DNA from 2 places in the Streptomyces sp. NBC_00440 genome. Region 1 is predicted to be linked to the other one. Evidence: riboswitches for the same ligand, from Rfam matches in the RefSeq annotation. Region 1 holds a riboswitch; the other holds the start of a gene.
The links. Region 1 has a riboswitch for cobalamin ahead of OHB13_RS25380 (ribonucleoside-diphosphate reductase subunit alpha). Riboswitches for the same ligand answer to the same signal wherever they lie in the genome.
Positions count from the first base shown of each region.

Region 2: another riboswitch for cobalamin. It lies ahead of OHB13_RS07030 (cobalamin biosynthesis protein); the one in region 1 lies ahead of OHB13_RS25380 (ribonucleoside-diphosphate reductase subunit alpha).

Region 1 is NZ_CP107921.1:5,634,562-5,638,418, reverse strand. Features, by position in the region: gene OHB13_RS25395 (GntR family transcriptional regulator) at 1-268, shown strand, start outside; gene OHB13_RS25390 (DUF3311 domain-containing protein) at 524-766, shown strand; gene mctP (monocarboxylate uptake permease MctP) at 763-2,394, shown strand; cobalamin riboswitch at 2,574-2,697, shown strand; gene OHB13_RS25380 (ribonucleoside-diphosphate reductase subunit alpha) at 2,826-3,857, shown strand, end outside.
Region 2 is NZ_CP107921.1:1,556,926-1,560,782, reverse strand. Features, by position in the region: partial or broken gene OHB13_RS07035 (cobyric acid synthase) at 1-479, opposite strand, end outside; gene OHB13_RS07030 (cobalamin biosynthesis protein) at 476-1,405, opposite strand; adenosylcobalamin (AdoCbl) riboswitch at 1,543-1,617, opposite strand; gene OHB13_RS07025 (hypothetical protein) at 1,847-2,104, opposite strand; gene OHB13_RS07020 (inorganic phosphate transporter) at 2,199-3,452, opposite strand; gene OHB13_RS07015 (class II aldolase/adducin family protein) at 3,698-3,857, shown strand, end outside.

The DNA of each region.
Region 1 (3,857 bases):
GCGCCGCTCGCTCGTGAAGTACGCCTCGCTCTACACCGCGCTGTCCGAGGTGTACGACGTCCGGCTGGGCGAGGCCGAGGAGACGATCGAGACGTCACTGGCCACCCCGCGGGAGGCCGGGCTGCTCGGTACGGACGTGGGGCTCCCGATGCTGATGCTCTCGCGCCACTCGGTCGACGAGCGGGGCGAACCCGTGGAGTGGGTGCGTTCGGTCTACCGCGGCGACCGCTACAAGTTCGTCGCACGGCTGCGGCGGCCGACCGACTGAGGCCGCCTGAGGCCGGGGGTCCGGGGGTCGCCCCCCGGGCAGGCACAGCGTCGCACGGCTGCGGCGGCCGACCGACTGAGGCGAAGGGGACTGGTCCGGTCCAACACCCAGCGGAAACGGCACTCTCCGCCCAAATCCCCCAGGAGGAACGGTGTTGCCGTTCCGGTATGCGGATAGGGCTTCCGCCGCATGAGCATCCTCGCCTAGATTTCCTGCGCGTTGTACCAGGTGCTCAGTGAGGGGACGGACCGCACCATGCCCGAGAAAAGACCGGTGATCACGCCGGTGCGCGTGATCATCGCGGTATGCCTGATCGCACCCTTTGTCGCCATGCTCTGGGTGAGTTCGTACGCGAAGGTGGACCCGGCCTTCATCGGTATCCCGTTCTTCTACTGGTACCAGATGCTCTGGGTGCTCATCTCGACGGCGCTCACGATGACCGCGTACAAGCTGTGGCAGCGTGACCAGCGCTCCCGCAAGGGGGGTGCGTCCGCATGAAGGACGGTGTGAACGGCGTCGCGCTCGGCGTCTTCATCTTCTTCTTCGTGGCCGTCACGGTCGTCGGCTTCCTGGCCGCCCGCTGGCGCCGCGCCGACAACGCGGCCACCCTCGACGAATGGGGCCTGGGCGGACGGTCGTTCGGCACCTGGGTCACCTGGTTCCTGCTCGGCGGCGACCTCTACACGGCGTACACCTTCGTCGCCGTCCCCGCCGCCATCTACGCGGCGGGTGCGGCCGGGTTCTTCGCCGTGCCGTACACGATCCTGGTCTACCCGCTGATCTTCACCTTCCTGCCGCGGCTCTGGTCGGTCTCGCACAAGCACGGGTACGTGACGACGTCGGACTTCGTCCGGGGGCGGTTCGGCTCGAAGGGGCTCTCGCTGGCCGTCGCGGTCACCGGCATCCTCGCCACGATGCCGTACATCGCCCTCCAACTGGTCGGCATCCAGGCAGTGCTCGACGTCATGGGCGTCGGCGGTGAGGGCAGCAACTGGTTCGTCAAGGACCTCCCGCTGCTGATCGCGTTCGCGGTGCTCGCCGCGTACACGTACTCGTCGGGGCTGCGGGCCCCGGCCCTGATCGCGTTCGTCAAGGACGGCCTGATCTACATCGTCATCCTGGTGGCGATCATCTACATCCCCATCAAGCTCGGCGGCTTCGACGACATCTTCGCCAAGGCGGGCCACGCGTTCTCGCAGACCAACCCGGCGACGGGCAAGCCGCGCGGGGCGCTCGCACCGGGCGCGGCGGGCCAGTGGGGTTACGCCACGCTGGCACTCGGGTCGGCGCTCGCGCTGTTCATGTACCCGCACTCGATCACGGCGACGCTCTCCTCGCGCAGCCGCAACGTGATCCGCCGCAACACCGCGATCCTGCCGCTGTACTCGCTGATGCTGGGGCTGCTCGCGCTGCTCGGCTTCATGGCGATCGCCGCGGGCATCAAGGTGAAGAACGGCCAGCTGGCGATCCCGCAGCTGTTCGAGAACATGTTCCCCGACTGGTTCGCGGGCGTGGCCTTCGCGGCCATCGGCATCGGTGCGCTGGTACCGGCCGCGATCATGTCCATCGCTGCGGCGAACCTCTTCACCCGCAACATCTACAAGGACTTCATCAAACCGGGCGCGACCCCTGCCCAGGAGGCCAAGGTCTCCAAGCTGGTCTCGCTCGTGGTGAAGGTCGGCGCGCTGCTCTTCGTGCTCGCCATGGACCCGACGGTGGCGATCAACTTCCAGCTGCTGGGCGGCATCTGGATCCTCCAGACGATGCCGGCGCTGGTCGGCGGGCTCTTCACCCGCTGGTTCCACCGCTGGGCGCTGCTCGCGGGCTGGGCGGTCGGCATGGTGTACGGCACGCTCGCCGCATACGGTGTGGCGAGCCCGACCCAGGCGCACTTCGGCGGCTCCTCCAAGGAGATCCCGGGCATCGGGCAGATCGGCTACATCGGTCTGACGGCGTTCGTGCTGAACGTCGTGGTGACGCTGGTGCTCACCGTCGTGCTCAACGCGGTGAAGGCACCGGCCGGAATCGACGAGACCTCCCCGGAGGACTACACGGCGGACGCCGGTGACGAGGGCGTCCAGGTGGAGCTCCCGCCGGCCACAGAAGCCGCCCCGGCAGCCCACTGAGCCCGCACGCCCACCCACTGAGCCGTAGGGCCTGCCACTGAGCCGCAGGCTCCGCCAGGGGCCGCCGCGCCTCCCTCCCGGGAGCTGCGGCGGCCCCTCGCCATGCCGCCCCCGCCCCTCCCTTCCGTCCTCCACGACACAACATATGGGGGGTGCTTTCCGGCGGGCACCCCACATGTATGCTCATGCTCGCTGTCGCCGCAGGGGAATCCGGTGCGAATCCGGAACTGTCCCGCAACGGTGTGATCAGTGCGCTTTCGCGCACCGTGGAGTCCGAGGACCTGCCGACGGCGCATCCGGCTCGACCGAACCGGATGGGAAACGTCCGGGCCTCGCGGTTGGGCTTGCGGATGCTGTGCGGTGTGCTGCTCTGCTGTGCCCGTACGCACCCGTGCCCCCGCCGGCCCCAGCCGAGCGAGGGAGAGCGCACCGTGACCATCGCGCCCACCGCACCTGTCTCCGAGCAGGTGTCGGATGCCCCGGGAACCGTACTTCTGCGGACCCTGACCGACCTCACCGCCGATCTCACCGACACCGACCCCGGCAAGGTCGCCGCTGCCGCCCTGCGCGGGCGCAACGCGGCGTCGGACGAGGCCGAGTTGCGGGAGCTGGCCACCGAGGCGGCCGCCGGTCTCATCTCCGAGGACCCCGCGTACTCACGGCTCGCCGCCAGGCTGCTCACCCGGACCATCGCGGACGAGGCGGCCGGACAGGGCGCGGTGTCGTTCTCCTCATCGGTCGCCGTCGGACACCGCGAGGGCCTGATCGCCGACCGTACGGCCGACTTCGTACGGCTGCACGCCGAGCGGCTCGACGCGACCATCGACACCGGGGCCGACGACCGCTTCGGATACTTCGGGCTGCGCACTCTCTACAGCCGCTATCTGCTGCGCCACCCGCTCACCCGCCAGGTCATCGAGACGCCCCAGCACTTCATGCTCCGGGTCGCCTGCGGTCTCGCCGCCGACGAGTCCGCGGCCGCACTGGACGAGGTGGCCGCGCTGTACGGGCTGATGAGCCGTCTCGACTATCTGCCCTCCTCCCCCACGCTCTTCAACTCGGGCACCCGCCACCCGCAGATGTCCTCGTGCTATCTGCTGGACTCGCCGCTCGACCAGCTGGACTCGATCTACGGGCGCTACCACGAGGTGGCGCGGCTGTCGAAGCACGCGGGCGGCATCGGCCTCTCGTACTCCCGTATCCGCTCCCGCGGTTCGCTGATCCGCGGCACCAACGGGCACTCCAACGGCATCGTCCCCTTCCTCAAGACCCTCGACGCCTCGGTCGCCGCGGTGAACCAGGGCGGCCGGCGCAAGGGCGCCGCCGCCGTCTACCTGGAGACCTGGCACTCGGACATCGAGGAGTTCCTGGAGCTGCGTGACAACACCGGTGAGGACGCCCGGCGTACGCACAACCTCAACCTGGCCCACTGGGTGCCCGACGAGTTCATGCGCCGGGTCGAC
Region 2 (3,857 bases), 4.1 Mb from region 1:
GGGAAGCGCGCGGCGCGCGCGATGCCCATGTTCACGATGTCGGTCCGCCGCAGATTGATCTCGGCCGGACTGCCCGCCCCCTCGCAGATCACCGCGTCATACGTGCCCCGGAGTTGGGTCAGGCAGTCCGTCACGGTGCCGAGCAGCGCCTCCTGCCGGCCGCCGTGGTAGCCGCGGGCGCTCATCTCGCCCACCGGCTTCCCCATCAGCACGACCTGGCTCGACCGGTCGCTCCCCGGCTTGAGCAGCACCGGGTTCATCAGCGCTGTGGGCTCGACCCGCGCAGCCTGTGCCTGCATCGCCTGGGCCCGCCCGATCTCCGCCCCCTCGCGGGTGACGAACGAATTGAGCGACATGTTCTGCGCCTTGAAGGGCGCGACCTTCACACCCCGGCGCACCAGCCACCGGCAGATACCGGCCGTGACCACGCTCTTCCCGGCGTCCGACGTGGTTCCGGCCACCAGCAGCCCGCCACTCATCCGCGTACCTTCCTCACCACGAGAGCTGTCGCGAGCGCCAGCAGGGACACCCGGCGCGACAGCCGCACCGCGCGTTCGATGTCGCCGACGGCCACCGGCCGGCCGCCGCCGTTGAGCACCGCCCGGTGCTCGACCCGGCCGGCGTACGCGAGGGTGCCGCCGAGCCGTACGCCCAGCGCGCCCGCGAACGACGCCTCCACCGGGCCCGCGTTGGGGCTCGGGTGGCGGCCCGCGTCCGACCGCCAGGCCCGTACCGCGCCGCGCGGGTCCCCGCCCGCGAGCACCGCCAGTACGGCGGTGAGCCGGGCGCCCGGCCGGCCCGCCAGATCGTCGAGCCGGGCGGAGGCCCAGCCGTACCGCAGATACCGGGGCGACCGGTGGCCCACCATCGCGTCCAGGGTGTTCACCGCCCGGAACCCGACGAGCCCCGGCACCCCGGCCAGGGCGCCCCAGACCAGCGCGCCCACCACCGCGTCGGAGGTGTTCTCGGCCACGGACTCCACGACGGCCCGCGCGATCTGCTGCGCGTCGAGCGCCTGCGGATCGCGTCCGCACAGATGCGGCAGCCGCTCCCTGGCCGCCTCGACATCACCTGCCGCCAGCGCGTCGCCCACCGCGCGGGCCTCACGCCCCAGCGAGGTGCCGCCGACGACGGCCCAGGTGGCGGCGGCGGTCAGTGCGACGCCCGCGGCGGGACGGCCGCGTACGGCACGCCCGGCCAGCACGGCGGCGCCCACCGCGCCCCCGGCGCAGACCATGGTGTGCAGCGCGCCCCACCCGCGGTGGTCACGCCAGAGCCGGCGCTCCACGGCGGCGGCGGCCCGCCCGAAGGCGGCGACGGGGTGCCCGCGCCGGGGGTCGGCGAAGATGAGGTCTGCCAGGAGGCCCGTGGTGGCGCCGTACACGAAGACACGCTCTCCACGCATGGGGTCAGCAGGCCAGTTCGCCCGGGACCCTCACTGCGGTCGTACTCGGAGCATCGGGCGGTTCGGGCAGCAGGCGGCCGCGCATGGCGTAGTCCTCACTCAGGGTGTCCGCGCCCTGGTTCGACGTGACCGGCGGTGAGAGTTCCTGGCTCCCGGGGGCGACCCCGGTGACAGTGGCGGGACCGCGCCGGATTCGCACCGGACTTCCTCTCCTGCCGCCGTATTGGCCCCGGAAGTCCACCACGGTCGGCGAACACCCGTCAACTCACCCTTGACCTGCGACGGGGCAGTGTGCCGAGCCCCACACGGGCCACCCGGACGGCCGTACGGGCCACTCGCCCGGCAGGCCGCGCACACGGGCAGCCCGCCCGGTGGCCGGTGGCGGCGGCCGGGCGGGCGGAGTGACGCTGTCGCGGGGAGTGGTGGGGGAGGAGCGGGCCGTCAGGCGACGATCAGATAGATCCCGTACGCCACGGCCGCCGCGCAGAGCGCGAAGCAGGCGTACGAGCCGGCCCGCGCGGCCGGGCCCCTGCCCGTACCGGCAGGAGTCGCGGCGGCGGGTGCGGTGGCGGTGCCCGGCTCCGGCACGGGCTTCCGCGCCAGGCCCACCACGCCGAGGGTGAACAGGCCGACCAGTCCGACGGTGGCCACGAGGCTGACGCCGAAGACGGTGCCGAGAGCTGCCCAGTCGATGTCCATGGTGCGGTGTCCTTCTCCTTCAGACCGTGTTCGGACGGACCGTGTTCTCAGGGTTCTCAGGGTTCTCAGGGTTCTGAGGGTGCTCAGGCCGTGTTCAGACCGTGGCGGGCCGGGTGGGCTCCGGTGCGGCGCCGCCCGGTGCGGGGATGGTGGTCCGGAGACCGTCGGAGACCGCTCCGGCCGGCGGCGGGGCGACAGCCGCGATGGCGGTGGTCACCACCCCGGCGGGCTCGTCGGACGCGGCGGGTTCGTCGGGGGTGACGCTGTGCTGGCCGACCGGTTGGCGGCGGGAGAGCGACCAGATGACACCGGAGCCCGCGACCAGCAGGACGGCGACGGCGCCGATGCCCCAGGGGCCGCGGCCGGTCAGATACTCGGCGCCCGCGCCGACGACCGCGGCGGCGGGCAGGGTCAGACACCAGGCGACGGCCATCCGGGTCGCGGTGGACCAGCGGACCACCCCGCCCTTGCGGCCGACGCCCGCGCCCATCACGGCCCCCGAGCAGACCTGCGTGGTGGAGAGCGAGAAGCCGAGGTGCGAGGAGGCCAGGATCACGGTCGCGGCACCGGTCTGGGCGGCGAAGCCCTGCTGCGGCCTGAGCTCGGTGAGCCCCTTGCCCATGGTCTTGATGATGCGCCAGCCGCCCAGGTACGTACCGAGTGCGATGGCGGTGCCCGCGGAGACGATGACCCACAGGGGCGGGTTCGAACCGGGGGCGATGACGTTGCCGGTGACCAGGGCGAGGGTGATGACACCCATGGTCTTCTGCGCGTCGTTGGTGCCGTGAGCGAGCGAGACCAGGCCGGCGGAGGCGATCTGGCCGGCCCGGTAGCCCTTGGCGGTGGACTTCTCGTCCGTACGGCGCCCGATCCGGTACGTCAGCCTGGTGGCCAGCAGCGCGGCGACACCGGCGACGACCGGCGCGGCGACCGCGGGGAGCAGGACCTTGGTGATGACGACATCGCCGTTGACACCCGACGAGCCGACCGACATCAGCGTGGCTCCGATGAGCCCGCCGAAGAGTGCGTGGGAGGAACTGGACGGCAGGCCGAGCAGCCAGGTCAGCAGATTCCAGAGGATGGCACCGACGAGTGCCGCGAAGATCACTTCTGTGGTGATGCCCTGTTCATTGATGATCCCGCCGGAGATCGTCTTGGCGACCTCGACGGACAGGAATGCCCCGACAAGGTTGAGCACGGCGGACATGGCCACCGCGGTCTTCGGTTTGAGAGCGCCGGTCGAGATGGTCGTCGCCATCGCGTTGGCCGTGTCGTGGAAACCGTTCGTGAAGTCGAACACGAGAGCGGTAATGATCACGATCCCAAGGAGCAGGGTCAAGTGTTCCATTTACCTGGGCAATCGTTCGAGGTCATTGACGAGATGAACGTAGGCAACCCGGGTGAACGGAAGATGAACTGAGCCGGGCGCTGTGGTGACCCTGCCCGGAGGCGCCTGTTCCGCTCACTGCCGGCGCTGCCTCTGCCCGCTGCCGCGGTGGCGTACCGGGGCGCACGGACGGCTGGCATCATCGCGTGGACGGGCCGCCCGTGCGCCCGAAGCGCAGATGTGGCAGAGGGGCAGAAGGGGCAGATGTGGCAGGGGCAGATGTGACGGGGGAGACAGCAGTGGCACCGGAGGAGACCGATCCGCTTGCGAGGGCCTGGCACGAACTCGTCGCCACCGCCCGCAGGACCGCGTCCGAGGGGCTGGTCGTCGGCACATCGGGCAATGTCTCCGTACGCTGCGGCGACC